3 regions of the Mesorhizobium sp. CA4 genome follow, and region 1 is predicted to be linked to each of the others. Evidence: riboswitches for the same ligand, from Rfam matches in the RefSeq annotation. Region 1 holds a riboswitch; each other region holds the start of a gene.

Region 1 (9,804 bases):
GGGCCTTTGCCATTGTCGCGGACGTTCTTCAGCACCGGGATCAGATGTTCGAGATTGTGACCGTCAATGGGGCCGATATGGTAGAAGCCAAGCTCCTCGAACAAGGTGCCGCCGGTAACATAGCCGCGCGCATGCTCGACGGCACGGGTGATGGCGCGGTCGGCGCGCTTGCCTAGGTAGGATGTCAGCTTCTTGCCGAAATCGCGTAAGCCCAGATAGGCCTTGCCGGAGGCAAGCCTCGCCAGATAGGCGCTCATGGCGCCGGTCGGCGGCGCGATCGACATGTCGTTGTCGTTGAGGATGACGATCAGCCGGGCATCGAGCGCGCCGGCATTGTTCAGCGCCTCGAAGGCCATGCCGGCTGACATCGAGCCGTCGCCGATAACGGAAATGACATTGTTGCGGCCACCCGACAAGTCGCGCCCCATGGCCATGCCGAGACCGGCTGAAATCGAGGTCGAGGAATGGGCGGCGCCGAACGGGTCGTATTCGCTCTCGGCGCGCCGGGTGAAACCGGAGAGGCCGCCTTCCTGGCGCAGCGTGCGGATGCGGTCGCGGCGGCCGGTCAGGATCTTGTGCGGATAGGCCTGGTGGCCGACATCCCAGATCAGCCGGTCCTGCGGCGTGTTGAACACATAGTGCAGCGCGACGGTCAGTTCGACGACGCCGAGGCCGGCGCCGAGATGGCCACCGGTCTGCGACACGGCGTCGATGAGCTCTGCGCGGAGTTCCGCGGCAAGCTGCGGCAGCGCGCTCTCATCAAGCGTCCGCAAATCCGCCGGAATGCGGACCTTGTCGAGCAGCGGCGTGTCTGGCTTCACTCGGGCGCGTCCTGCCTTATCGATCGAACACGGCGCTACCAGCAGATCGCGCCATAATCATGCGCGGGAATAGTCCGCCGGCGGGCGAATGTAAATGTGCGTCAGTGACGCGTGCTACGCTGCAAGGTGTATTGAGATTCAGGTCAGGCCGCGCCGAAAATGATGGATTCCGAGAACCGGAGCGGAGCGTACTCAAAGTACGTGAGCACCGGAAGCGCAGGAAACCGGCATTTGCAGGCCGGCTTCACCTGAATATCAACACACCTTAGTTCTCGGGCAGCGGAATGAACTCCTCCTCATCGCCGGGAACGATATCGAAGCGACCTGTCTTCCATTCCTGCTTGGCCTGCTCGATGCGTTCCTTGGAGGACGAGACGAAATTCCACCAGATATAGCGCTTGGAGCCCAGCGAAGCGCCGCCGAACAGCATGAAATGCGCACCCCGCTCGGAAGAGACAACGATCTCCTCGCCCGGCTTGAACACCAGGAGCCGTTCGGCCGGGAAAACATCGCCGGCGATCGAGACGTTGCCCTCCAGCGTATAGATGGCGCGCTCTTCGGCATCGGCCGGAATCTTCACGCTGGCGCCGGCGGCCAGCCTGAGATCGGCGTAAAGCGTGTCCGAGGCGGTCGCCACGGGCGAGCGCAGGCCTGAGAACGCGCCAATGACGACGCGGCCGCTGACACCCTCGGCATCGATCTGCGGCAGGCGGGCCACGGACGTGTTCGCGAACACCGGGGCAATCTCCTCCTTGCCGTCGGGCAAAGCCAGCCAGGTCTGCAGGCCGGAGACCGACATCGGCGCGCCGCGCAGTTCCTGTGGCGTGCGCTCGGAATGAACGATGCCGCGCCCGGCTGTCATCAGATTCACGTCGCCCGGCGCGATCACCATTTCGGTGCCGAGCGAATCCCGATGCCTGATCCTGCCGTCGAACAGGTAGGTGACGGTGGACAGCCCGATATGCGGATGTGGACGCACGTCGAGCGCATGGCCCGCGCGCAGGATCGCCGGGCCCATGCGGTCGAAGAAGATGAACGGCCCGACCAGGCGGCGTTTTGCCGTCGGCAGAGCGCGGCGCACCTCGAAGCCGCCAATGTCCTTGGCGTTCGGAACGACCATCAGCTCGATCTGGTCGCAGGCGAAGGCATCGCCGGGTTCGGGGTCGTTTCCCGGAAAGAAGCTCATGTCGGTTCCCTCAGGCGAAACGCAGCGCCGACCTGGCCTTCGCCTTGGCAGCCTCTTCCTCGCGATTGCGCGGTTCCTGATTGGTTTCGAGCGAATCGATCAATTCGCGCGCAGCGGCCGCGATCGCTTCCACTGCATGATAAAAAGCGTGCTCGTTGCGCTTGGACGGCTTCGTCGAGCCGGCCAGCTTGCGCACGAATTGAAGCGCTGCGTCATGCACTTCGTCATTGGTCGCCGGCGGCTCGAAATTGGCCAAGGTCTTGATGTTGCGGCACATGGCTTGAACTCCTTACCTGCTCTCTCTGCCCACCCTATTCCAAATCAGTCGGCGTCCAGCGGCTCCGTTCCTACCGGCTTGCCGTCGCGCGAAAGCCTGATCTTCTCGACCTTGTCCTCGGCCGCTTTCAGCAGCCTGTCGCAATGCGCCTTCAGCGCCTCGCCGCGCTCATAGATCTTGATCGACTGGTCGAGCGGGACGTCGCCGCGCTCAAGATCATCGACGATCTTCTCCAGCGCATCGAGCGCCTGTTCGAAGCTCATCGCCTTGACGTCCTCATTGCCTTCCAATGCCATACTCTATCCCTTCATCAGCCGCCCGACATGAGCGGCGACTGAAAATGCCAGTCCCTGCAGATCGTAGCCGCCTTCCAGCAGGCTGACGAGCCTGTTGCCGCTGTGGCGGCCGGCGCGTTCCATCAATTGCCCGGTCGCCCAGTCGAAATCGTCCTCGGTCAGGTTGATCTCGGCCAACGGGTCGCGATGGTGCGCGTCGAAGCCGGCGGAAATGATGATCAGGTCCGGCGCGAACGCGTCGATCGACGGCAGCACGCGCGACAGGAAGGCGTCGCGGAAGAGATCGCTGCCGGTCTGCGGCGCCAGCGGCGCATTGACGATGTTGCCGGCGCCGGTCTCGCTCTTCGCGCCGGTGCCCGGATAAAGCGGCATCTGGTGCGTCGAGCAATAGAGGACCGACGGGTCGTCCCAGAAGATGTCCTGGGTGCCGTTGCCGTGATGGACGTCCCAATCGACGATGGCAACGCGTTCTGCCTGATGCTTGTTCTGGGCGTAGCGGGCGGCGATCGCCGCCGTGTTGAACAGGCAAAAGCCCATCGCGGTGGTCTTTTCGGCGTGATGGCCGGGCGGACGAGCGGCGACGAAGACGTTTGCCGCACGGCCCTCGAAGACGTCGTCTACCGCCGCGTTGGCACCGCCGATCGCGGTGATCACGGCCTGCCAGCTTTTCGGGCTGGCGCTTGTGTCGGCGTCGATCGAGACGATGCCGCTCTCAGGGATCGCGGCGCGGACACGCTCGACGAAATCCTCCGGGTGCGCATAGAGGATCGTTTTCTCGTCGCCTTCCGGCGCCTTGACGCGGTCGAGCGCCGAAAACGCCTCGTCGTCGAGCACGCGCTCGATGGCGCGCAGGCGGTCTGGCCGCTCGGGGTGACCGGGCGGCGTGAGGTGTTCGAGGAAGATCGGATGCGTGTAGAGACGGGTGGCCATGGCGCCTAATCTAGGGACCTATGACCGCAATGACCATGTTTGGCAGGCCGAATGGCTGGGGAAAATCGCGTCTTGCCGTGTCGCTAATGCCATTGGCGGGTGCCGGGCTTCGCTGTAAGGTCTCCTCGCTGCCTGGTGCCCGCGACGCGGGAGAATCGGGAACACGGTTGAACTCCGTGGCGTGCCCAACACTGTAAGGGGGACCGCGCCGGCAAACGCCACTGTCGAAGACGGGAAGGCGCCGGATGCGGGACGATCCCGAGCCAGAAGACCGGCCCGGCAGACATGGTCTTCCGCTTGGTCAGGCGGGGGACTGTTTATCGCAAGGGGAAAAGCGATGACAGCAGCAGCGATCGCCGCGAGTGGCGGCGACTTTGACCAATTGGCGCGCGACGCGGTCTACCGGGCCATGTTCACCAGGCGCGACGTGCGCAGCCATTTTGTCCCCGACGATCTCGATGACAATGTGCTGGCCCGGCTCATCACCGCCGCGCATCATGCGCCGTCTGTCGGCTATATGCAGCCCTGGAATTTCATCGTCATCCGCGACCCCGCGAGACGGCGGGAGGTGCTTGACCTTTTTCTCGCCGCGCGCGAGCAGGAACTGCCGGCGATCGAGGCGGAGCGGCAGGCGCTCTATCGCAAGCTGAAGCTCGAAGGCATCTGCGAAAGCGCGCTCAATCTGTGCATCACCTGCGACCGGAAGCGCTCGAAGGACTCGCCTCTCGGGCGTTGGCACAATCCGGAGATGGATCTCTACAGCACCGTCTGCGCGGTGCAGAATTTCTGGCTGGCGGCGCGGGCCGAAGGTGTCGGCGTCGGCTGGGTGAGCATTATCGAAACCGAGTCGCTGAAGCAACTTCTGTCGATCCCGGAGCATGTCACGCCGATCGCCTATCTCTGCGTCGGCCGCGTCTCGGCTTTCGCGCCGAAGCCGGACCTCGAGGCGCATGGTTGGGGCAAGCGCCTGCCGCTGCCCGAACTGGTCATGAGCGAGACGTTTCGCGGCGCCGGCGAGGCGCCGCTCAAATCGGCAATCGCAAAGCTTGGCGGCCCATCAGAGCCATGATCAGGCGGCTCTCGGGGTATCCCAGCGCGAGCCGGCGCCGAAAGAGCCCAGCGCCTTGTCGCGCAGTTCCCTGAATTTGGACGAGGTCTCGGCGAGCCGGCGGTCCCATTCGGGATTGGGCTCCTGCCCTTCGATGGCTTCGAAATAGACCTGCATCAGGGAGGCGATGGCGAAGGGCTCGATGAAGGCTGCCTTGAAGGCCCAGGCAAAGACGATGGCGAGCACGAAAGCCCAGCCGGCAAGCTGGCCCGGCATTACCCACAGAATGGCGGCCGCGGGTGCCAGCATCAACAGGAAGATGACGAAGGACACGCCCCACATGATCACCGCCAGCCAGACGGCGTTCTTGACCATGTGCTTGCCGTTCTGCGCGTAGAGCACCACGCCTTGTCTTGCCGTCTCGAATGGCGAGTTCGAACTGATGCGGATGTTATAGCCGAGGATGATCTCGTCGACATAGGTCAGCGACAGGCGGATCACCGTGTTGATGAAGCTGACCACGCCGCCCAGTCCCGGAATGGGCAGGAAGGCGGCGATGCCGCCGATCAGGCCGGTGATGGCGCGGATGGCGCCCTTGACCAGCTGGTCGACGACGAAAAGGATGTTGGCCTCGGCGAAGCGCTGGGTGACCACTTCCTTCGCATAGGCGATCTGGCCCTGGCCGTCGGGAACGTCATGACCGTCGATCAGATGCACCATGACGGCGATATGACCCGCCTTCAGCACATAGAGGATGTATTCGCGGATCCAGTAGACGGCGATCGAGACGACCCCGAAGCCGACCACCCCGCCCCACAGCGCAAAGGACATCGGACCGTCGGGATTGGTCGAGATGTGCCCGACGCCATAACCGACGCTGGCGCCGGTACCGGTCGCCATGATGTAGGCGCCTGTGATGCCGAAATAGACGATCATGCGAAAGATGATGAACGGCCATGTCCGCATCATGATCGACACAGACCGGCCAATGCTGAAGTCCCACATGGCCCCGACTCCCACACCCCGCGCATGACCCGAAAATCGGAATCGATTTTCGGAAAGGATCATGCGCCGAATTAAAGTTTTACAGCGTCCTTTGCGCGTTCAAAGAACGCGCGGCGCTGTAAGAGATGGCGGAGGAGGATGCGCTTGCCCCGGCGATTGTCAATCACGGCAGGGTTGCGCCGGCCTGAAACCGGTGCACAACCCGGTGGCTTGGTTACCCAAGCGAACCGTCATGGCTTCTTGCGCAAGCCTTCGAGCAATTGCTTGAAGGCCGCGATCGCCTTCTTCGAGGTGGCTTCCGGATCGTTCGAATTGGCGATGCGCTGCGCGGCCTGGCTGCTGGCGCCATTGATCAGCCGTGAGGTCGTCTCGGGATCAAGCTCCGGAACGACCACGCCCTCTTCCTGCAGCCTGGTCAGATGCTCGGTCATCGAGGCGGTGCAAGCATTGGCGTTCGGCCACAGTGCCGGATCGCCGAGCACCGCCGGGCCGTCGCGGAACATGATGCGCTGGATTTCCGGCTCCAGCGCCATCTCGATATAGGTGGTGCATTCGTCGACGAAATGCTGCCAGCGGGTGGGCGCTTTCGAAGCCACCTCGTTCACCCGCAAGGCCATCTCACCGTCGATCTCGGCGATCACCGCCTGCAGCAGCCCCTTCTTGTCGCCGAAATGGTGGTAGAGCGCCCCGCGCGTCAGGCCGGCCGAAGCGGTGAAATCGTCCATCGAGGCCTCAGCATAGCCGATCGTGCCAAAGGCATGGCGGGCGGCCGCGATCAGCTTGGCGCGCGTCTCGGCGATCATCTCCTTGCGCGGTTTGTGCATGGCCCTGGACCTATTCTCATACGCTTCGTATGCCAATTGACATACGCGGCGTATGAATTATCTGACTTTCATACGCTGCGTATGTAGTTGCGGCATTCACCCTTGTCGAGGAGCAGGACCATGCGAAACCCTTATTCGGACATCTTTCGGGCTCCCGGCACGAAAGGCTTTGCCGCGGCGGCCTTCATCGCGCGCTTACCGATCGCCATGGCGCCGATCGGCATCGTGGCAATGCTGTCACAAACACATGGCGAATATTGGCTGGCCGGCGCCGTCTCGGCCACATACGCGCTGGTGAACGCCTTCCTGTCGCCGCAGGTGTCGCGGCTGGTGGATCGGCGCGGCCAGACGGCGATCGCCGCGCCGATGACGCTCGTTTCGGTGCTTTCCTTCGCGACATTGGTCGTCGCGGCCAACCGGCATTGGCCGGTCTGGACGTTGTTCCTGTCGGCGTTGCTTGCCGCCGCCATGCCCAGCATCCCGGCCCTGGTCAGGGCGCGCTGGACCGAGATCTTCCGCAACCGGCCGGAGCTCAACACGGCGTTTGCCTTCGAATCGGCCGCCGACGAACTGGTCTATGTCGCCGGCGCCTCGCTGTCGGTGGGCCTGAGCGCGGCGCTGTTTCCCGAAGCAGGCATGGTGGTCAGCACGTTGCTGCTTGCGCTCGGCTCGGCGGCATTCCTGCTGCAGCGCTCGTCCGAGCCGCCGGTCCGCCCGGCCGAACATGGCGCGGCCGGGTCGGCGATCCGCCTGCGGCCGGTGCAGATCATCACTTTCGCGCTGATCTTCGTCGGCGCGACCTTCGCCACGACGGAAGTCACCACAGTCGCCATCACCAAAGAGCTTGGCCAACCTGAGGCGGCAAGCCTCGTCATCGGCGTCTATGCGCTGGGATCCTTCGTGCTCGGCATCATCGTCGGCGCGCTCAGCCTCAAGGCGCCGCTGCAACGGCAATTGGCACTCGCGGTCACCGTGATCGCACTCACCACCTTGCCACTGCTCTTCGCCGACACGGTGCCGACGCTCGCGCTCGCGGTGTTCGTCAGCGGCGTCGCGATCTCGCCGACCTTCATCACCGCCTTCGGCCTGATCGAGCGCCACGTGCCGCCGGCGATGCTCACCGAAGGTGTCACCTGGGTGACGACCGGGATCGGCATCGGCATGGCGCTGGGCTCCTTCGCCGCCGGCTGGATGGTCGACACTTTCGGACCGCAGAACGGGTTCTGGGTTTCGGTCGCGGCCGGAGCAATCGCGCTGGTCACGGTGCTGGCCGGCCAATGCCGGCTGGCGACGGAGGATTGCGAGGCGGACAGGGGCGAGGCGGTGGTTGCGGCGGAGTGACGGCTATTCGGCCGTCCGATCATCGTCGCAGACGTTGGCAGTTATCCGACGGCCTGCGACATCGCCTCCGTCGCGCAGGCTTTCGGTCAGCCAGCCAGGCCGGCGGACCGCTGTAGGACCTCGTCAACCCTTCGAGGCCTACAGAATTTCCGTCTTGGCGATGTGAATGCCAAACCCCTCAAGCCCGACATAGTGGCGCTCGCGCGAGGCGATCAGGTTGATCGAGGAGATGCCCAGGTCCTTGAGGATCTGGGCGCCGAGCCCGATCTCGCGCCATTCGTTCTCGCGGTGGCGGGCTTCCTCGTGGTCCTCGCCGTCGCCACTCGCGGGCCGCTTGCGCTCCTGATGGGCGACACCGACCGAGCCTTCGCGCAGATAGACGATGACGCCGCGCCTGCGCTCGCCCATCGCCTTCATGATGCCGTCGAGCCGGTGGCTGGTGCCGAAGACGTCGGTGACGACATCTTCCGAATGCAGCCGTACCGGCACCTCTTCGCCATCGCGGATGTCGCCGAAGACGACCGCGAGATGGTGCATGGAATCCCAGGGCAGCGTGTAGGTGAAGGCCTGCGCCTTGCCACCGGGCGTATCGATGTCCGAGCAGGCGACGCGTTCGACCAGCGTCTCCTTGCGCTGCCGATAGGCGATGAGGTCGGCGACCGAGACCTGCTTCAGCCCATGTTCCTCGGCGAAGGCCTGCACTTGCGGCCCGCGCTTGACCGTGCCGTCGTCATTGACCAGTTCCGAGATAACGCCGACCGGCGGCAGGCCGGCGAGCTTGCAGAGATCGACCGCGGCTTCCGTATGGCCGGAGCGCATCAAGACGCCGCCTTCGCGCGCGATCAGCGGGAAGATGTGGCCGGGGCGCACGAAATCCGAGGGGCCGACATTGCCGTTGGCAAGGTTGCGCACGGTGAGCGTGCGGTCGTCGGCGGAAATGCCGGTCGTGGTGCCGTGCTTGAAATCGACGCTGACGGTGAAGGCGGTGGTATGGGCGGAATCATTATCCGCCACCATCGGCGCGAGGTTCAGCCGTCTCGCGTCCTCGCGCAGCATCGGCGTGCAGACGATGCCGGAGGTGTGGCGGACGATGAAGGCCATCTTCTCCGGCGTGCAATGGACGGCGGCGACGATCAGGTCGCCCTCGTTCTCGCGCCCGTCATCGTCCATGACGACGACGATCTCGCCGCGCTCGAAGGCACGGATCGCTTCGACGATCTTCTTCTGGTCGTATGGCATCGGTGCTCGCTTCGCTCGCAAGGGAGTAGGGGAAAGGAAAAAGTTTTGGCCACCGGGCAGGCGTTAGCATGCTCCCCTACTGCCTTACTCCCCTGCTCCCCTCCCTGTTTGTCCTCTGTGCCGCAGATAATGATCGGCAATCGCGCAGGCAACCATCGCCTCGCCGATCGGCACGGCGCGGATGCCGACGCACGGGTCGTGGCGGCCTTTGGTCATCACCTCGACGTCCTTGCCGTCCTTGTCGATCGACTGGCGTGGGGTCAGGATCGATGAGGTCGGCTTGACGGCGAAGCGGGCGACGATCGCCTGGCCGGTCGAGATGCCGCCGAGGATGCCGCCGGCATTGTTGGACAGGAACACCGGCTTGCCGTCATTGCCCATGCGCATCTCATCGGCGTTCTGTTCGCCGGTGATGCAGGCCGCCTCGAAACCATTGCCGATCTCGACGCCCTTAACGGCGTTGATCGACATCAGGCCGGACGCGATGTCCTGGTCGAGCTTGGCATAGATCGGCGCGCCGAGGCCGGGCGGCACGCCGTCGGCGACGATCTCGATCACCGCGCCGACCGAAGAGCCAGCCTTGCGGATGCCGTCGAGATAGGCGGTGAAGACCGGGACCGAGGCGGGATCCGGGGTGAAGAACGGGTTCTCGGCGTCGCCGACGAAATTCCAGTTCCAGTTGGCGCGGTCGATCGACTTTTCGCCCATCGAGACCAGCGCGCCGCGCACCGTCATGCCGGGCACTATCCTGCGCGCCAGGGCGCCGGCCGCCACCCGCGCTGCCGTCTCACGCGCCGAGGAGCGGCCGCCGCCACGGTGGTCGCGCAGCCCGTATTT
Region 2 (9,804 bases), on a different contig from region 1:
GCCTGGACCTTGAGCCGGATGCGCACATTCTGCTTCGGCGACAGAAGGTGATAGACGACATCGAAGCGCTTGGCGCGCGAGGGATAGTCGGCGCCGCAAATGTCGACGATCGAGATGAACTGGCAGCGCGGATCGTCGCGCAGGAAGGTGGCCACCTCGATAAGATTGCCCGGCTCGACCGGCACCGTCAGCTCGCCATAGGCAAGCACGGCTTCGCCGATGCGGCCGGAGAGCTTCTCGCCGAGATAGGTGGAGAGTTCGTTCAACGCCAGGGTCATCGGCTCACCGCTCGATCGTGCCGGTGCGGCGGATCTTCTTCTGCAGAAGGAGAATGCCGTAGAGCAGCGCTTCCGCGCTCGGCGGGCAGCCGGGCACATAGATGTCGACCGGCACGACGCGGTCGCAGCCGCGCACCACCGAATACGAATAGTGGTAGTAGCCGCCGCCATTGGCGCAGGAGCCCATCGAGATGACGTAGCGTGGCTCCGGCATCTGGTCATAAACCTTGCGCAGCGCCGGCGCCATCTTGTTGGTCAGCGTGCCGGCGACGATCATGATGTCGGACTGGCGCGGCGACGCGCGCGGCGCGACGCCGAAACGCTCCGAGTCATAGCGCGGCATCGAGGTGTGGATCATTTCGACCGCGCAGCAGGCGAGGCCGAAGGTCATGAACATCAGCGAGCCGCTGCGCGCCCAGGTGATCAGCGCTTCGGTCGAGGTGACAAGAAAACCCTTGTCGGCCAGCTCATTGTTGATTTCGAGGAAGAAGGGATCGTCTTCCCCTACCGGCCTGCCGGTGTTGGGGTCGATGATGCCCTTGGGCTTCGGCGCGACGAGGGTGCCTGAACTGTCGTTCAATCCCATTCCAGCGCTCCTTTTTTCCATTCATAGGCAAAACCGATGGTCAGCACCGCCAAGAAGACCATCATCGACCAGAAGCCGAGCATGCCGAGCTTCGAGAAGGACACCGCCCACGGGAACAGGAAGGCGACCTCGAGATCGAAGATGATGAACAGGATCGACACCAAGTAGAAGCGGATGTCGAACTTCATGCGGGCGTCGTCGAACGAGTTGAACCCGCATTCATAGGCGGAAAGCTTTTCCGGGTCGGGATTGCGGTAGGCCACCAGGAACGGAGCAACGATGAGTGCCAGACCGACGATCATCGCCACGGCGATGAACAGCACGATAGGCAGGTACGAACTTAGGAGTGCGCTCATGCGGCGACTTTCCTTCGGTGGGGGCAGTTCATTTTGATTACAGCAACGAACTCTAATGCGGAAGCGTGACAGATTAACCGCTGAACCGTTTTAACGGGCCCATGCTGCAACGCGGCGAGGGTTAGCGCAGCGGTTTCGGTGACGCAAGTCAAACCTTGTTCAAATCGCGGCCCTGGACGGCTTATCGGAAGAAACTGGTCCGATCCGCTCCTGTTTGATTTCCTTCGCTTTTTACTCCACTTTTCTCTCCTGACATATCTCCCGCCATTTGCCTGCTAGCATGGCCGGAATCACGGCTGAAGATCTAACGGACGATCGGGGCAAGGACACCTGATGAAGGACAAGATTTCGCTGGCCATGGCGAGGCGCATTGCGCTCGGCGCGCAAGGGTTCAACGACCCTCGCCCCGCAGGAGTTCCGGATCGCCGGCACCTTGCCCGGGTGCTTTCGCGAACCGGCCTTCTGCAGATCGATTCCGTGAGCGCGGTGGTGCGCGCGCATTATATGCCGCTCTATTCGCGTCTCGGCCCCTACCCGCTTACGCTGCTCGACAATGCCGCGGTCACCCGCAAGCGCGCCGTGTTCGAATACTGGGCGCATGAGGCGTCGTTCCTGCCCGTCGAGACCTATCCTCTGATGCGCTGGCGCATGCAGCGCGCCGAGCAGGGCGACGAGATGTATCTCGGCCTGGCGAAATGGGGCCGTGAACGCAAGGAAATGATCGACGAGATATATAGAGAGGTCGCTGATCGCGGTCCGATCGCCGCCTCCGATATCGATGGCCACAAGGGCAATGGCGGCTGGTGGGGCTGGAGCGAGGCCAAACACGCGTTCGAATGGCTGTTCTGGGCCGGACGCATTACGACCGCCTACCGCCGCGGCTTCGAACGCTATTACGACCTGCCCGAGCGCGTTTTGCCGCAGGCGGTGCTCGACCTTCCCGTACCCTCGGTCGAGGACGCGCATCGCGAATTGCTGCGCATCTCAGCCCGCGCCCACGGTATCGCCACCTATGGCGACCTGCGCGACTATTTTCGACTCGCGCCGGGCGACACGAAGGACCGCATCGAGGATTTGGTCGATGCCGGCGAATTGCTGCCGGTGAAGGTCGAAGGCTGGGACAAGACCGCCTATCTCCACAAGGACGCCCGTTCCCCGCGCCGGATAGAGGCGCGCGCCCTGCTCGCCCCCTTCGATCCCGTCGTCTTCGAACGCACCAGGACGGAGAAACTCTTCAATTTCCGCTACCGCATCGAGATCTACACGCCGGCCGAAAAACGCCAATATGGCTACTACGTTCTGCCCTTCCTGCTCGGCGATCGGATCGTCGCCCGCGTCGATCTGAGAGCTGACCGCCCGGCCAGCATCTTGCGCGTCCACGCCGCCTATGCCGAGGCCGGCGCCCCGCCCGAAACGGCCGCCCAGCTTTTCGATGAGCTGAAGCAGATGCAGGGCTGGCTCGGCCTGGAGTCGATCGAAGTGACGCCGGCCGGCGACCTCGGACCGGCGCTGGCCGACATCAAGGTGTCGTAGCTGCGCGTTGACAGGGACCTAACCGTAAGCCTAAATCCTGACCCAGACGGTCTTCTCCCGGCAAAGGGAGGAGCCAAGAGGGAATGCGGTGCGGGCCAACACCCAAATCCGCGGCTGTCCCCGCAACTGTAAGCGACGAGCCTCTGCCGAAAACCACTGGGATGTTCCCGGGAAGGCGGCATTCAGGGCGACGACCCGTGAGCCAGGAGACCTGCCGTCTGAGACTTTAAGTATCCGAATACCCGGCGGGTTTTCCGGGCAAGGAGCATGGTTTTGGATCGCAACGGCAGTTTCCCGGCAAACAGTGCGGATAATCCGTCCGAGCCCGACGCTTTGGCCGGTGTGACCGTCATCGTCTGCTCATCCTGCCGCGACGAGACGGGTTCGGATGCGCATCCGCGCGCCGGTGCACTGCTTGCCGAAGACACGCGTCGGGCTGCCTCCGGCGAAAAGATCAGCATCCGTACCGTCGAATGCCTCGGCAACTGCAAACGCCGGCTGAGCGCCGTGCTGCTGCGCGACGGCTGCTGGAGCTACGTCTTCGGCGATCTGAACACGACCAGCGGCGCTGATCTCGTCGCCGGCGCAAAGCTCTTCGCCACCTCGACCGATGGCCTCATCCCCTGGCGCGGCCGGCCCGATTCCCTCAAGCGCGGCCTGGTTGCCCGCATCCCCCCTCTCGACATGCTGAAGGACTGACCATGACCGCATCCGTTTCCCGTGTTCCCTGCACCGTCGTCACCGGCTTCCTCGGCGCCGGCAAGACGACGCTGATCCGCAATCTGCTCGAGAACGCCAAGGGCAAGCGGCTGGCGATCATCGTCAACGAGTTCGGCGATGTCGGCATCGACGGCGAGATCCTGAAAGGCTGCGGCGTCGACTCTTGTCCGGAAGAAAACATCGTCGAGCTCGCCAATGGCTGCATCTGCTGCACGGTTGCCGACGATTTCGTGCCGGCGCTCGACCAGATCCTGTCGCTCAACCCCAAGGTAGACCATATCCTGATCGAGACCTCGGGCCTCGCTCTGCCGAAGCCGCTGGTGCAGGCATTCCAGTGGCCGACGGTGAAGAGCCGCGTGACGGTCGACGGCGTCATCGCCGTGGTCGACGGCCCGGCGCTCGCCGACGGCCGCGTCGCCTCCGATATGGATGCGTTGCAGGCGCAGCGTGCAGCGGACGATTCCCTCGACCATGACGATCCGGTCGAGGAGGTGTTCGAGGACCAGATCGCCTGCGCCGACCTGATCATCCTGTCGAAGAGCGACCTGATGGATGCGGCGGGCTCCGCCCGCGCCAACGCCGTCATCGGCGAGCATGTCGCGCGCGCCGTCAAGGTCGTGCCGACAGCGCAGGGCAAGGTTGACCCGTCCGTGCTGCTCGGCCTCGGCCTTGCGGTGGAGGACGACATCGAGAACCGCAAGACCCATCACGACGACGAGCTCGACCATGAGCATGATGATTTCGATTCCTTCGTCCTCGACATTCCGTCGATCGCCAATCCCGACGAGCTGGCCAAGCGCGTCGCCATTGCCGCCGAGCAGGAAAACGTGCTGCGCGTTAAAGGCTTCGTCGAGGTCGGCGGCAAGCCGATGCGGCTTCTGCTGCAGGCCGTCGGCCCACGCGTGAACCACTATTACGACCGCGCCTGGACAGCCGATGACGACCGCCGCTCGCGGCTCGTCGTCATCGGCCTCAAGGGGCTGAACCGCCCGGCGATCGAGCGTATCCTCGCCGGCTGAGGCAAATCCGGACTCCGATGCACATCCTCGCCACCACATCCGCTTCGCTCGACGATCTCGCCGAGCCGATCGACCTCAGGCAGACGCCTGCGGATGTCGTGGCATTGTCTTTCACCGACAGCGATCTCGCCGGCCTTGCCACGGCCTGGAAGGCGGATGCGGCGCGGCTGCCTTCGATGCGGTTGGCGGCGCTGCGCGACCTTCGCCACCCGATGTCGGTGGACCTGTGGATCGACAGCGTCGCCCGCCACGCCCGGGTCATCCTCGTCCGCATCCTCGGCGGCTATGACTGGTGGCGCTATGGCTGCGACCAACTCGCCGCGGTGGCGCGCGAACGCGGCATCAAGCTGGCATTGCTGCCCGGCGAAAGCCATGACGAGGACCTGCGGCTGATCGAAGGCTCAACCCTACCGCGCGCCGAGCTCGACGCCCTGCTCGGCTATTTCCGCGAAGGCGGCCTGCCCAATATGCGCGCGCTGGTGCAAAGGCTGGCAAGGTTGGCGGGGTCGGATGCGGCCGTGGCCGAACCGGTCAGCGTGCCGAAGGCGGGGCATTATGAGCCGGGATTGGGAGTTGTCGAAAAGCCTACACTTTCAAAGGTCGGCGATCCTTCGCACCCCCCTCTGTCCTGCCGGCCCCCGCAAGGGGGAAGATCAGCCGTCATCGACCGTGGCGCCTCTTCTGCTAACTCAACAATAGAACACATTGCAGCATCCGCGATTGGCGAAACCATCGACGGCAGCTCAATCTCCCCCCTTGCGGGGGAGATGTCCGGCAGGACAGAGGGGGGGGCGACAGAACTCGACGCTGACAACCTCAGCACCCCGGTCATCCCCATCCTCTTCTACCGCTCGATGCTGCTTGCCGCCGACGTAGGGCCCATCGACGCACTCGTTGACGCCCTGTGTTCGCAAGGCCTGGCCCCCATACCGATCTTCGTCTCCAGCCTCAAAGATCCGGCATCGCTGGCCTTCGTCGAGAATGCCGTCGCAACATTGAACCCCGCCGCCATCGTCACCGCCACCGCTTTCGCCTCCGGCGCGGAACCCGGCGCCGAGACCCTGTTCGACCGCGCCGGCGTGCCCGTCTTCCAGGTCATCGTCGCCACCACCAGGCGCGAGGTCTGGGAAAAGAACCAGCGCGGCCTGGCGCCCGCCGACCTCGCCATGCATGTCGTGCTGCCCGAGCTCGACGGCCGCATCCTCGCCGGCGCGATCTCCTTTAAGGGCGAGGTCGAGACCGATCCGGCGCTGGCCTTCCGCGCCTTCGCCAACCGGCCCGAGGCGGACCGCGTGGCGCAGGTGGCCAAGCGGATCGCCGCGTTTATCCGCCTGCAGCGGACGAAGCGGGCGGAGCGCAAGCTCGCGATCCTGATCCCTGATTATCCGAGCGCGCCCGGACGTACAGGTTATGCCGTCGGGCTGGATGTGCCCTCCAGCGTGCTTGCGATGCTGCATGACCTGAAGGAACAGGGCTATGCGGTTAAGGGGATTCCGCAATCGCCGCGCACGTTGCTGGATGCGCTGCAGGTGGGTGGGCACTGCCTCTCGGGAGGGGACTACTCCGCCTTTTCAGCCGAACTGCCGGAAGCAGCGCGAGCTTCTGTTGAGGCCGCGTGGGGCAAGGCAGACGGGATCGGTTCGCGCGAGGCACCCCCCTCTGGGCCAGAGGGGGGTGTTCAAGCGCCGACCTCGGTAACCTTCCCCTTCCGCGCCGCGACATTCGGCAACGTCACCGTGGCGCTGGCCCCCGACCGCGGCCGCTCGGCCGACCGCCGCGCCGACTATCACGACCCGACGCTGCCGCCGCGCCACGAGCTGATCGCTTTCGGCCTCTGGCTGCAGAAATCGCTCGGCGTGCATGCCATCATCCATGTCGGCGCGCATGGCACGCTGGAATGGCTGCCGGGCAAGACGGTGGCCCTCTCCGGAACCTGCTTCCCGGAGATCGTCACCGGATCGCTGCCCGTCATCTATCCATTCATCGTCTCCAATCCGGGCGAGGCGGCGCAGGCCAAGCGCCGCATTTCGGCCGTCACCCTCGGCCATCTGCCGCCGCCGCTGACCGGCGCCGGCCTCGACGAGGCGCAACAGAAACTCGAGCGGTTGGTCGACGAATATGCGCAGGCCGACGGCCTCGACCGCCGCCGTCGCGACCGTCTGGCCAAATTGATTGTCGAGACGGCGCAAAAGACTGGCCTTGCGTCCGAAGCCGGCGTTGCCGGCACAGACGCTCCTGACGAAGCGCTGCGCCGCATCGACGCCTGGCTCTGCGACCTCAAGGATTTCGCCGTCAAGGACGGGCTGCATGTCTATGGCCGCGCGCCGGAAGACGAAGCCGACCCGCTGCGCCGGCAAAGCGCGGCGGCCGAAAAATCCAACCTGCTCGCCGCGCTCGATGGCCGCCATATCAAGGCCGGCCCTGCCGGCGCCCCGGCGCGCGGTCGCTCCGATGTGCTCCCCACCGGCCGCAACCTCTTCACCTCCGATCCGCGCACAATGCCGACGCCAACCGCCTATGACCTCGGCCAGGCGGCGGCGGAGGAAGTGGTGCGCAGCTATATGCAAAGCCATGGCGACTGGCCGCGCTCGCTGGTCATCGACCTCTGGGGTTCCGCCTCGTTGCGCACCGGCGGCGAGGAGATCGCGCAAGGTCTGGCGCTGATGGGCTGCCGGCCGCAATGGGATGCCGCCACCGGCCGCGTCACCGGCATCGAGGTGCTGCCGCCGGCCACGCTCGGCCGCCCGCGCGTCGACGTCACCTGGCGCATCTCCGGCCTGTTCCGCGACATGTTCCCGACCCAGATCGCGTTGATCGACGCCGCTGCCAACGCGGTCGCCAGCCGCGACGAGGACGATACCGAGAACCCGCTCGCCGCAGCGACGCGCGCTCAGGGGAAGATCAGCCCGCGCATTTTCGGCACCTCGCCCGGCACCTATGGCGCCGGCGTCGAGGACCTGCTGTCGCGCGGCGAATGGGGCGCGCGCGAAGAGATCGGCCGCGCCTATCTCGACGCCACCTCGCACGCCTATGCCGGCGCCGATGGCGAAGCGATCTCGGCGCCCGGCGCTTTCGAAGGCCGCATCGCCGAAGCCGATCTCCTCGTCCACACCGGCGATGACCCTGGCCGCGACATCCTTGAAGGTTCGGCCGACGTCGCCTTCATCGGCGGCTTTTCGGCCGCCCTTGCAGCACTTGGCAGGAATGCCGACGTCATCGTGCTCGACACGACCGACCCGAAAAAGCCGAAGCCGCGTTCGGTCGGCGAAGCGGTATCGCGCGTGGTTCGCGCCCGCGCGGTCAACCCGCGCTTCATCGCCGGCCAGATGCGCCACGGCCCGCGCGGCGCCTCCGAATTCGCCGAGACGGTCGACCGTCTGGTCGGCTTCGCGGAGACTACCCATGCCATTTCGGGCGCGCTGATCGAGGCCGTTCACGACGCCTATGTTGGCGATCCGGACGTCCGTGCCTTCCTGCTGCGCGAGAATCCGGCGGCTGCCAAGGTCATCGCCGAACGGTTCCTCGCCGCCCGTCGGCGCGGCCTGTGGCACCCGCTGCGCAACTCCATCGACGACGACCTCGCGGCCTTGATTGCCGAGGCCCAGGCAGGTGGAGTGGCGGCATGAACGCGTTTTCGCGCCGTGGCGCTTGCCCTGCTCTAAGCGCGCCGATGCAGACCGGCGACGGGCTGCTGGTGCGGCTCAACCCAGTCGCTGGAGGAATTTCGCCCAAGTCGATGATCGGTCTCGGCGAATCCGCCTTGCGCCACGGCAACGGCATCATGGAGGTGACGGCGCGCGGCAGCCTGCAGATTCGTGGTTTGACGGCCGAAAGCGCCCGGTTGCTGGCGGACGAAGTGGATGCGCTGGGCATCGCGGTGCGCACCGGAGTGCCGGTCGAGACGGGGCCGCTGGCTGGGATCGATCCGGAAGAGAACGCCGATCCGCGCCCGCTGGCTGAGCAGATCAGGGCGGCGATCGGGGAAGCCGGGCTGACGGCAAGGCTGGGGCCGAAGGTGTCCGTGGTTGTCGATGGCGGCGGACAGCTTACGATGGATGCCGTGACGGCCGATGTAAGGCTGAAGGCTGTATGGGCTGGCGATGATGTTCTTTGGAGCCTGTCGGTTGCCGGCGACGAGCGCAGTGCAAGGCCGCTCGCGACGGTCGATGCTGATGCTTCCCGCGACATTGCTGTGGCGGCGTTGAGGATGGTGGCTGAGCGAGGTCGTGAGGCCCACACAAGAGATTTGTCTGAGAGACAACTCAATTCACTCGCACGATGGCATTCCGTCACACCCCCCTCTGTCCTGCCGGACATCTCCCCCGCAAGGACAGAGGGGGGTGTGAAGAAACGCCAGCCTAAGATCCATCCCATTGACACCTTCGCTCTCACGGGCGGCGACGCCCTCGGCATCGCCCTGCCCTACGGCAGCATGCCGGCGCAAAACCTCATTGACCTCGCCGCGCAATCCGCAAACCTCGGCGCCACCGAAATCCGCCTTGCCCCAGGTCGCGCCTTGCTCTTCCTCGGCCTCTCCGCCTCCTCCTTGCTCAAAGCCTCCGCCGCCGCGCTCGGCTTCGTCACCGACCCGGCCGACCCGCGCACCCGCATCGCCGCCTGCCCAGGCGCGCCGGCCTGCGCGTCCGGCCGCATCGCCACCCGCGCCATCGCCGAAACCATCGCAAAGGAAAGCGCGGACCTTCTCGATGCCTCGTTGACCCTACACATCTCCGGCTGCGCCAAGGGCTGCGCGCATCCCGGCACCGCCGCGCTCACCCTGGTCGGCGACGAAAACGGAGCCGGACTTGTCGTGGACGGGACGGCAAAGGCTCTTCCTGCCGCGTACAGGCCGGGCTATGACGCCGCGCGCGGGGTCGCCGGCATTCTTGCCGCGATCCGCGACGGACGACATCAGGGCGAAACCGCCGCCTGCCTGAAAAGACTTGGCGCGGCCAGCATCGCCGAACTCTATCGACGGAACCAGTGAATGGCCGCCTACGACTATATCCATGACGGGACGGCGATCTACGAGCGCTCTTTCGCCATCATCCGCGCCGAGGCGGATCTGTCTCGCTTCTCGGAAGCGGAGGCCGATGTCGCGATCCGCATGATCCATGCCTGCGGCCAGGTCGAAGCCGCCAGCCATTTCGTTTTCTCCGATGGTTTCGTCGACGCCGCCCGCACCGCGCTCGCCGCCGGCGCGCCGATCTTCTGCGATGCCGAGATGGTGGCGCACGGCATCACCCGCGCCCGGCTGCCCGCCGGCAACGAGGTGATCTGCACGCTGCGCGATCCGCGCACGCACGACATCG
Region 3 (9,804 bases), on a different contig from region 1:
CCCCGAGAGACCGCGCAAATGCAAAGAATGCGCGTGCCGCGCGGACATTGTAACGCATGGAAGACCGGGCGCGCGTCCCTCTCGGACAGGAGACGCGTTGGGATGGCAGGCGTCCGATCGTCCTCGTGCGACGGAACGAAAAGCGGGCAGGCGCGTTTTCCGCCGCGATGTCGAGGATCTCTCATCATCCCAAGGTCGAAAGGCCGTTTCAGGCCTCGGTTGCCGAGGCCGAGCGCTTGGCGCGCGCACAAAAGAACGCCAAGCTGAAGGACCTTCGCACCCACGCTTCGTGGCTGGTTCTCGATCCGCAGGCGCACTTCCAGGAGGAGATCGATTGTTCGGCGTTGCTCGGCGACCTGCCGATCCGAAAGGTCATCCGCGACGACTAGGTCTTTGCGGCTTTCAGGCTCAGGCGGCCTGCAGTCGGGCCGCGCCATCTTCGCGCGATATCTCGACCAGCCGGGCGATCGCCCATGGCACCATCAGCGCGAAGAATGCCGGGGCATCGAGGAAGACGGACCGCACCAGATCGAACCCGCTGTGATCGTAGCACACTGCGAACTCCATCATGCTTAACCCTTATTGACCCACCCATTGCGCGTGTCTTTTCACGAGCATGGAGAGCATGGCCCTGATTTGCATGAATTACAAGTGATAGCTAATTTACCTGCCGGGTGAGATGCTCTGGCATGCGCGGCCACGCGGGCCGAAGCATTCAAGCCGGCTTCGGCCAGAACAACCAGATGAGCCCCAGCGCCGCCAGCGCCCAGAGCGCGATCATGAAGGCGAGACCGGCCTTGCCCACCGGCTTCTCGCGTCGCATGGCTTCTTCGCGGAATTCCCGCATCAGATCGGCCGGAACCAGCTTCACCGCGAGCATGATGCCGACAGGCACGATCAGCAGGTCGTCCAGGTAGCCGATGATCGGGATGAAGTCCGGAATTAGATCGACAGGGCTCAGCGCATAGGCCGCGACGGCGCTTGCGGCCGCTTTTGCGTACCAGGGAACGCGCGGATCGCGGGCGGCAATCCAGAGCGCTACCACATCGCGCTTGATCTTGCGCGCCCACTGCTTTGCCGCATCGAGCATAGACATGCCGCTTATATACGGGCGCGCGGGTCTTCGGGCCATTGGTGGTCGACGGCTTGTTCGCTCAGGCGCAATCCTTCAATTCCACAACGTCGACGCCGAGGCGGAAGGCCTGGCCGTCGGCATAGGAGCGCGCATGCTGCTCGGCCTCAAAGGGGAAGACGAGCGTGGTGCCGTAGGCGGTGACGCGGACCGTCCACTTCTGGCCCCTGACGAGTTCCACGCCATGAAGCTTCGCCGTAACCATCTCACCCTCCTCAGCTCCGGCACTTCAGCGACATCCGCATAACGTTGCGAAAGTCATTTGAATACAAATAATCCGACCAAATCGTGTCGTTGCGGTGTGGATTCCGACATTGGGTCGTTTGCGTCCGTGAAATGGTTCACCGACAGCAGCGCTTTTTTGCTGCCGGGCCGCAGGAGGGCGGGATGGCCTGCTTGGAACCGTGACGATCTCAGCCGGGTTAGAATCCTGGTTCACAAGGAGAGAGCGATGATCCGCAAGCTGAAATCCGGCGAATACCGGCTCTATTCGCGCAAGATCGATCCCAGGACCGGCAAGCGCCGCAATCTGGGCACCTTCAAGTCGCGCGAAGCCGCGGAAAAGCACGAACGCGAAGTGCAGTATTTTTCAAGCGCCATTAGGCAGCTTCAAGGTTGACGCAGCGCGGGGACGCGCGAAGAAGGGCCGTGATCCGCTTGTTCACCCATGCGGTCGCGGCGGGGTGCGCGGGAGAGGGTGGCCAGGCACGTTGGAGGCGATATGGTCGAGGTCGCAGCGTCGCGTGATCATCTCGACCGACTTGGTGTCGACGGTCACGCGTCCCAGCACCTGCACGGTCGTGCGTCCGAGATCCTCGTCGACATGGACGACGTCGCCCTCGAGCCTGAGCTTGTCGCCGGCCTTGGCGTTGGGCCCGATCATCGAATAATTGTGGCTGTCGCCGTCGAGCGTCAGCATGACGCGGTCTTTGACGCGCTCGGTCACCGTCGCGAGCACCGCCACCCTATCCCCTGTTTCAACAACGGGCCGTGTCATTGCGGCCTCCCTTCTGCTCCGCGCGCGAATATCGCCCCGGAGCCAATTGGCTGACGACACGACCGGTGCCGGCAGCTGCTGAAATAAACGGGAAAACAAGCCGTTTGGTTGCCTCTGCGCTGCCTCCGCTGCGGCCCGCCGATCACATGAAGCCAGGATTTCGCGGCGGGTACCGCGTCCAGTCGCCATAAACGGGAGACGCCATCAACGGCCTCGGGAAGGGATGTGCATGCCTTGATCGACCGCGAGGCCGAGCGGCGCGTCGCATATGCCGTCTTGGCTGCTCGACTGCTGGAGCTTGGCGAACGGAACCCCGCGGGTCGACAGATGTTCCTGTTGATCGCAACGACAATGGGATGCCACATGGTTGCGCCGCGGGCGGTTTGGAAGGGTTTTCTGAAGGTCGGCTCTGTGTCTTGCGACATCAAGCTGGTCGGCGCTACAAGCGAGGCCGGCAAGGTGCATTTCAAGATCCTGAACCGTAAGGATGGCTTGCCGGTGAAAAGCGCCTATGTCGACGAGCAGACCGGCGATGTCGTCGAGGCCGAGGACCAGACCAAGGGCTTCGAACTGGAGAATGACGATTACATCGAGATTGAGCCGGACGAGATCAAGAAGCTGAAACTCACCTCGGCGCACACACTGGAGGTCGACGAGTTCGTCGCCCTGGACGACATCGACACGCGCTATTTGGAAAAGCCTTATTACCTCGTCCCCGCCGATGGTGCCGCGCTTGAGGCTTTCAGCGTATTGCGTGAGGCGATGAAGAAGAAGCGTGTCGCCGCAAGGTCCTGTGTGGTGCTCTACCAGCGTGGCCGCGAAGTCGTGATCCAGCCCTTCGGCAAGGGCATGCTGCTCACTGAGTTGCGCACGCGCAACGAGATGGTGTCGGAAAAAAGCGTCTTCGAGGGCCTGAAGTCGCCGAAATACGACAAGGATCTGCTGGAGATCGCCGAACTCCTGATCGACAAGAAGGTGACCAAGTTCGACCCATCGAAATTCGAGGACACCTATGAGGATGCGCTGATTGCAATGATCGATGCCAAGCGCAAGGGCAAGAAGCTGCCGAAGGCGGCGCCCAAGCCGAAGGAAAACGTCATCGATCTGGCTGCGGTGCTGAGGAAGAGCCTTGCCAAGGAAGGGATCAAGGCGCCGTCGACGGCGAGGCCTGCCCGCAAGTCGGCTTGATCAACCAGCCCGGCTGCTGCTTGCCGCCGCTAACAACATCGCCGCATCGCTCAAGACCGAGCTCTTCGCGCACATTCCTGCGCTCGACGCCGCCACGGTGCGCTTTGCCGAGCCACGGACGGAAGGCCGCCACCATCATGCGCCCGATCCGTTCCTGGTCTCGGGCAAGCTCGCCAGCGGGTTGCTTGAGATCATCGACACTCCGCAGGGCGAGCGCATGCGGCTGCGCCTGTCGCGCCACGCCGAGGGCCTGCGGGCGAAGGTTGCCATCGAAAGGGCGGACGGTGCGGTCGAAAGCCTGCCGCTGTCTCCGGTCGGGGGCGATCACCACTATCTGCAAACCCTGGTCGCCCCGGCCGAGCCGCACGAGTTCAGCGCCAGGCTGCAACTGGCTGCGGGTCCCGACAGCGAGGATCTGTCCTTCGTCATGGCCGAGCCGGAAGGCGATCCCCATGAGCACGTGAATGGATGATGCAGGCACTCTTCGAATATCAACGTGAGATCCGCCATGATGGCCGGTGTGGCGATTACCCTTAGGGTCGTCGTCGCCCTTACGGTCCTGTTGCGAAAAGGCTCCGTCGCCATCTTCGACCGGTTTGGCTCTAATGCCGCCTGCATCTCGACGCTGTTGGAGATCGGCACCGGGTTGTTCCTGTTCGGCGCGGCTTTGCGCCAGGTCTTGTCGCTTGAAAATCGCTGGTTTTTTGCAATTCAGAGGTGGCTGAACTCTGCCCTGCGCAGGCCGAAATCGGGTTGATTGTCACCTTCTTGCAGACAGGCGTAGCCCCTCATAGCTCCTCAGGCGGCTTGACGTGGCGGAAAGTCCAAAGCAAAGCCAAATCGTAGAGGATCTTGAGGGCACCGCAGATCACCAGCGGCCAGGCTTCGAACCCCGCAGCAAACAGCGCCCCGGCAATGGCCGGGCTCGCCGCTGCCGCGAGACTGCGTGGAACCGACGTGACGCTCGCCGCCGCGGGCCGCTCCGGCGGCGTGACGACCGCCATCACATATGAGGAGCGGGTCGGCACGTCCATCTGGGACAGTGCTGCGCGTACAAGAAGAAATGCCAGGGAGGCATGAAGATTCGGCACCAGGGCGGCCAGGATTAAGCAGATGCTCGACGGGATGTGGGTGAACACCATCGTGTTCACAAGCCCGATGCGGTTCGACAGCCATGCGGCGACCGGAAATGAGACCGCCGATAAAATACCCGACCAGAAAAAGAACACCCCGGCAGTCGACAGCGAAAGTCCAAACTTGCTGAACAACCACAAAGCCATGAGCGACTGCACCGCAAACCCGCCGGCGAACGCATCGATGCTGAACAGGGCCGCCAACTTGTAAACAATGCCACGCGACGGCCCAAGCGCCGCTGCCGGCCGGTCCTTGGGCGAGGTTTTGGGACCGGCTGGAATGCGCGCGTAGACCAAGCCTCCCGCCATGCCGAGACATGCATAGAGGACGAACATCGCCTTCAGCGCCGTTAATCGCGACATCCCGATCGTAACCAGAAAGTCCGGGCTGGTTGCGGCAAGGGCGCCAAACGCTGCCGCCAGCGCACCCAACAGGCTGTAACGCGCGAACGCCCTGGTGCGGTCCGCATCGGCGACGAGCCGCGACAGGACTGCATGCTCCAGCGGAACGAAGATGCTCACGCTTCCTGACGAAGGATTGATGGTGCCCAGGAAGGCCACGAGCAGAAGAAGTGCATAGGTGCTTGACTGCGTATAGGCCAGCCCGGTTGCGATCATCAGGCCGGACGCAGCCAGAAGCAGGGTGCGCCGGTCTGCGCGCACCGCCAGGAAGCCGATGCCGAGCGTCAACAATGCCGAACCAAGGAGTGCAGCGGTAGCCACGACACCGATCTCCAGCGGTCCAAGCCCGATCGACGCTAGATATACCGGCAGGAGCACTGCGGCGAAGCCGTCCCCAAAATCCCGGAGGGCGCGCGCCGCGTAGATGTCCGCAGCGCGGCCTCCTTCTGGCTGGTAGCCCGGCAGTTCGGCGCCGGCCGGGCCAATGCCGCCGCCTTCGGAATTTCGCCGGGCCTGCGTCAAAGTCAGCTACCCGTCCTAAGATGCACTTGATCGAGCGCCAGCTTCAGCCCTTTGGCCAACTTCCCGACATCGTCATTTGCCCAAAAATGCATGAAGAACAGCCGGGGTTGATCGTCGAGCATGTGGTTGTGCACAGCCGTCACCTCTATTCCGCTTTCCCGCAGAGCTCGTAGCACCGGATTCACTTCAGAGGCGATCAGGACGAAATCGCCGGTGATCGCGGCCTTGCCGTTTCCAGTCGGCTGGAAGTTGATGGCAATCGCAGAGCCCATTGCATCCGGCACCTCCATGCCATCGTCCTTGATGGTTTCTGCGCGCGCGATGCTGACCTGATAGACACCGCCATTGACCTTGCCTTTGTGGCCAAGCGCCTGGTCAATGGTTTGCGTATCAAGATCGATCGCTTTCGAAGCAGCGGCGGTGCTCGCCGGTGCGTCCGAAAGCGGCGTTCCACTCTGCTGCAACGCCGTATGCAGCGCCGCAGCCAGCTTCTCCGGATCGCCGTGCCCAAGGACGTGCATATACATCGTCTCCGGCTGGGCCCTCTGCAGATGATTGTGGAGGGCCGTGATCTCGATGCCGCTTTCAATCAGTTTCATCATTACCGGGTCGATCTCAGGCACGGTCAACACGAGATCGCCCATGACCATGGCGTCGTGATCGCCCACGGGTTTGAATGCGAGCCATGAGCCGAGCGCCAGGGCCGGTTTGAGTTCCACGCCGTCGAGAGTGACTTTCAGATCGGAACGAGGCAGCCCGACGCGGTACACTCCCCCTGGTGCTTCTGTGCCGGATTTCCCGAGCGCCTGCGCTACCGCCTTCCAGTCGGGTGCGGCAAGGGAGGGCTGGGCAATTCCAAGGGAGGCTGCTAACGCGAGGCCAGCTATGATTTTTCCATGCATGATTTGCTCCTGTGTTCAGCCCAGGTGCCCAAATGGAAAACGTCTGCCGTTCCGAGATGACATCACGCTCGCGGAATTGTGATGCGCGCCCGGTTTCCGTGAACGTGAACGCCCTAGGCCGTGCGGCTACGCGGCGCGCCGATAATCGACCATGCGGCGGCGGTGAGCGCCGCTGCCGTGGCAAGCAGCACCGCGAGACTCGGCAGGTGGAAGAAGATGTCCCGCCAGCGTGGCTCGATGACCGCGCCGGTGCTGAAGGCCTCGCCGCTATGCTGGCACAGGATCCACGACGCGCTGCTGCGCACCATCTCGGCATCGATGTCGGAGATCAGCGCCTTCGCGTTGCGTTCGGCAGAGGGCATCGTGGCCATATAGGTGAGCAGCGCCTTGGCGGTGGCGAGATAGGCGTGGCTACATTCGTTGAACGGGCTCTCTTCCTCGCCAAGACTTCCCGGCATCAGGCCCCAGAGGCAGTAGGTGAATTGCAGATTGCCGTGATTGTAGAGCCGCCGGAAGGTCGGGTCGGTCACGGTCTGGCGTTGGGCAAGGTCCAGGATGTCGCCTCGGTAGCGCGCAATCACCACCATCTGGCCGTGGGTCAGGCTGGGGATCTGTATGCCTGGGGGAGGCGGGGCCGACGAGCCGCTATGCGCTTGCGCGGATGTGGCGGCCAGAAGTGCGAGCAGCACCGAAACCGAGCAATTCCAGGAAAACTGTGCTGCGGTTTTCCGTCCGGAATTGCGAGAAAACAAAGGGCCAAAGTGGCTCGGCGGTCCTACCCACCGGTGAGCCATTTTGGCCGCCAGGGCGCGAAACCGTGGCGGCCAGCGCATCGGATTCAGGCGTAGCGGCGTGCCGGGCTGCGCTGGTCGCGCACCGCGACCACGCGCTCGGCAGCCGCGCCGAAGCCGAGCCCAACGACGGTCCACAGCACCAACTGGATGCCGAGCGAGGCGACGCGGAACTGCCACAGCACGGTCGCCGAGAAATTCTCTGGCACTTCGTTGATATCCGGCAGCGCCGCCTTCACCAGCGCGAAGACGACGAGGAAGGCGAGACCCGCGACGATCGAGGCGTTCCAGGCGCCGAGCCGGTTCCACAGCCGCTGCGCCAGGCCGACCGCCGCCACCATCGCCGCGATCGAGACGACGATCATGATGAAGAACAGCTCGGTGCGGTAGCCGATGGTCTCGGCATTGCCTACCGCCGGCGGGTTGGCCGGGTATTTGAGACTCGGAACCACGATCGCGGCAAGGAAGCCGAGCAGCGCGATCAGCGCCGAGGTGCCGCGCGGACCGAGCGAGCCCAGACGGCCATAGGCATAGGCGAAGACCAGCGAGAACAGCCCGCCAAGGGCGGCGCCGTAGACCAGCACGCCGGTTGCGAGACCGATGCCGGCCTGCGTGGTGCGGCTGACCATCTCGGGTTCCGGCGCCACACCGGCTGCCTGCGCCTGCTGGTCCTCGAAGGCGATCGCCTTGTCGACCTGCGGCTCGCCATAGACGCGCGCGAAGGCGAACGCCAGAATCCCCGCAACCAGCCCGACAAGCATGCCGCGCAGCAAAAGTTTTCCGACCATGTCACTAATCCTTCTGAGCAATTCCAGGAAAAGTGCTTAGCGGTTTTCCGTTCGGAATTGCGTTAAGCCAACCAAGCAATTCCAGGAAAAGTGCGTAGCGGTTTTCCGTCCGGAATTGCGTTAGATCAGAATCGAAAGGGGTTCAGCGATGCTGAACCGCTTTAGTGGCAGGGGAAGCCGAGCAGGTGGCGGCCATCATGCACGAACTCGTGCACATAGGTGCCACGGATCAGCGACGTCGCGCCTTCTTCCGCGCCGACGAAATAGATCGCCATCATCAGCATCAGGCCGGCGAAGATGGCCCACGGCAGAAGCTCGCGAACCGGAATCGCAACCGGACCGTAGCTGGGGGCGAAGGTGGTGTCGGACATATTGACCTCCCGTGGGATACTGCGTCCCGTTGATCGAACAATGCTGCGGAATAAGGCCTGACTTTCGGCTGGTGCCGATCACAGTGGCGCGACCGTGCCGGACTCGCACCGGCTTCCAATCCCGTATAGCGCTAAAACACTTGTCAGCACTTCGTTCGTCTGTCAACGACATGCAATGGCCAATACGGCTTCGCACGGCCGAAATTTCACTAGACCACGGAGTTTTGGGATGCTCGCCCGCCTGACGATGATCGCAAGCGGCGCGACGCAGGCCACGCGCAAGGGTCGTTTTCCAAGTGACGAGGCGCCGGAGCCGCGGGCCTTCGAGCGTGCCGGCGCGCTGGCCGCTTCGCTGCGCCGCGCCGACCGCGTCTGGACGAGCCCGGCGCTGGCCGCGCGTCAGACGGCCGACGCGCTCGGCCTTGACGCGACGGTCGAGCCGTTGCTTGCCGAGCAGGATTTCGGGCGCTGGGCCGGCAAAAGTTTCGAGGAGGTGCAGGCGGAGGATCCGGAAGGCATGGCGGTATGGCTTTCCGATCCGGATGCCGCACCCCATGGCGGCGAGTCGCTTGCCGCGGTGGCCTTGCGCGGCGCGGCACTGTTGGAGCGCCTGGCTGCCGAGAGCGGCCACACCATCGCGCTCACCCATGCCGTGCCGATCCGCGCCGCCATCGTGCATGTGCTGGGCGCACCGCTCTCCTCGGTCTGGAAGATCGACCTCGAGCCGCTGTCGCTCACCGAATTTCGCAGCGACGGCCGCCGCTGGGTGCTGCACGCGAGCGGCGTGGTCGCCGGCGCAATATAACGCTGGATAACCGCTCACCTGCCGACCAGCGGGCGAGCCTCGCCGTTTCAGCAATCGCTAACGGAACGGAAACGCCTCGCTGCTATGGTGCGGCCCCGTGGCGAGGAGAGCCTTGCCCGAGGAGTCCGCTGCCCATGGCCGAATATCCCGAGACCGAGCGCCGTCTTCATGCGCGCGAATTCGTGCTCAAGGAAGCCACGATCATCGCCAACGGCGTCCGGATCGGCTGCACGATCAGAAACCAGCACGAGCAGGGTGCGGAATTGCGCGTGGCCGCCGATATGGGCATCCCCGAACGCTTCCTGCTCGAGGTTCCGGCTGACGACACGGTCTATCGCGCTTTCGTGCGGTGGCGGCGCAACGACCGCGTCGGCGTGGCGCTCTACAGCAACGCGCCGAAGGACTGACGCGCCCCGACCATCGAAGCGGTGCCGCTGCTGCTCGACAATCCGGTGCGCGAGTTCGTCAAGAAAGACGGCGAGAGGGTCGCCTAGATGCCGCCGGATTGATCCAGGTCGCCTCAATGTGCCGTGTGCGCCGATACCCGCGATGCCGGCCAAGCGCTTGCGGTATTCGGCCGATGTCACGCCGACATGGCGCGAAAAAAGCGTGGGCGCAGCGTGTAGGCGGACGGCCGAACTTTACATTTTTGTAAATTGCCCTCGGCGGTTAATTCGCGATACGGCTCGCCAGCGGTTCGGCTCGGATATCCGCGTGATGGGTACTTCCGGATGAACGGGCCGAGTCGAATTCAACTTGGGAGAACGCTATGA

Evidence for each region. A riboswitch is a leader RNA that binds a small molecule or an ion and turns the genes downstream of it on or off. The one in region 1 is predicted to bind cobalamin.
Region 2: linked by a shared signal. The riboswitch ahead of LB528_RS07630 (DUF1636 family protein) and the one ahead of bluB (5,6-dimethylbenzimidazole synthase) in region 1 are both predicted to bind cobalamin.
Region 3: linked by a shared signal. The riboswitch ahead of LB528_RS18330 (CbtB domain-containing protein) and the one ahead of bluB (5,6-dimethylbenzimidazole synthase) in region 1 are both predicted to bind cobalamin.

Annotation. Positions count from the first base shown of each region.
Region 1 covers NZ_JAIUHK010000008.1:39,328-49,131, reverse strand. Annotated here, with positions in the region: gene dxs (1-deoxy-D-xylulose-5-phosphate synthase) at 1-821, opposite strand, end outside; gene LB528_RS08910 (pirin family protein) at 1,087-2,007, opposite strand; gene LB528_RS08905 (DUF2277 domain-containing protein) at 2,018-2,284, opposite strand; gene LB528_RS08900 (exodeoxyribonuclease VII small subunit) at 2,329-2,580, opposite strand; gene LB528_RS08895 (histone deacetylase family protein) at 2,584-3,510, opposite strand; cobalamin riboswitch at 3,627-3,805, shown strand; gene bluB (5,6-dimethylbenzimidazole synthase) at 3,848-4,579, shown strand; gene LB528_RS08885 (hypothetical protein) at 4,580-5,563, opposite strand; gene LB528_RS08880 (TetR/AcrR family transcriptional regulator) at 5,794-6,387, opposite strand; gene LB528_RS08875 (MFS transporter) at 6,508-7,728, shown strand; gene ribB (3,4-dihydroxy-2-butanone-4-phosphate synthase) at 7,867-8,967, opposite strand; gene aroC (chorismate synthase) at 9,052-9,804, opposite strand, start outside.
Region 2 covers NZ_JAIUHK010000006.1:181,581-191,384, reverse strand. Annotated here, with positions in the region: gene LB528_RS07650 (NADH-quinone oxidoreductase subunit C) at 1-278, opposite strand, end outside; gene LB528_RS07645 (NuoB/complex I 20 kDa subunit family protein) at 283-864, opposite strand; gene LB528_RS07640 (NADH-quinone oxidoreductase subunit A) at 855-1,220, opposite strand; gene LB528_RS07635 (winged helix-turn-helix domain-containing protein) at 1,554-2,753, shown strand; cobalamin riboswitch at 2,784-2,987, shown strand; gene LB528_RS07630 (DUF1636 family protein) at 3,027-3,452, shown strand; gene cobW (cobalamin biosynthesis protein CobW) at 3,455-4,492, shown strand; gene cobN (cobaltochelatase subunit CobN) at 4,510-8,118, shown strand; gene cobG (precorrin-3B synthase) at 8,115-9,479, shown strand; gene LB528_RS07610 (precorrin-8X methylmutase) at 9,480-9,804, shown strand, end outside.
Region 3 covers NZ_JAIUHK010000021.1:90,692-100,495, reverse strand. Annotated here, with positions in the region: gene LB528_RS18395 (hypothetical protein) at 168-389, shown strand; gene LB528_RS18390 (hypothetical protein) at 409-570, opposite strand; gene LB528_RS18385 (YkvA family protein) at 716-1,096, opposite strand; gene LB528_RS18380 (hypothetical protein) at 1,155-1,337, opposite strand; gene LB528_RS18375 (hypothetical protein) at 1,584-1,751, shown strand; gene LB528_RS18370 (hypothetical protein) at 1,794-2,129, opposite strand; gene LB528_RS18365 (Ku protein) at 2,493-3,317, shown strand; gene LB528_RS18360 (hypothetical protein) at 3,259-3,789, shown strand; gene LB528_RS18355 (hypothetical protein) at 3,826-4,074, shown strand; gene LB528_RS18350 (MFS transporter) at 4,106-5,317, opposite strand; gene LB528_RS18345 (DUF1259 domain-containing protein) at 5,377-6,276, opposite strand; gene LB528_RS18340 (hypothetical protein) at 6,390-6,965, opposite strand; gene LB528_RS18335 (CbtA family protein) at 7,115-7,855, opposite strand; gene LB528_RS18330 (CbtB domain-containing protein) at 8,017-8,226, opposite strand; adenosylcobalamin (AdoCbl) riboswitch at 8,227-8,370, opposite strand; gene LB528_RS18325 (histidine phosphatase family protein) at 8,456-9,031, shown strand; gene LB528_RS18320 (PilZ domain-containing protein) at 9,166-9,438, shown strand; gene LB528_RS18315 (hypothetical protein) at 9,801-9,804, shown strand, end outside.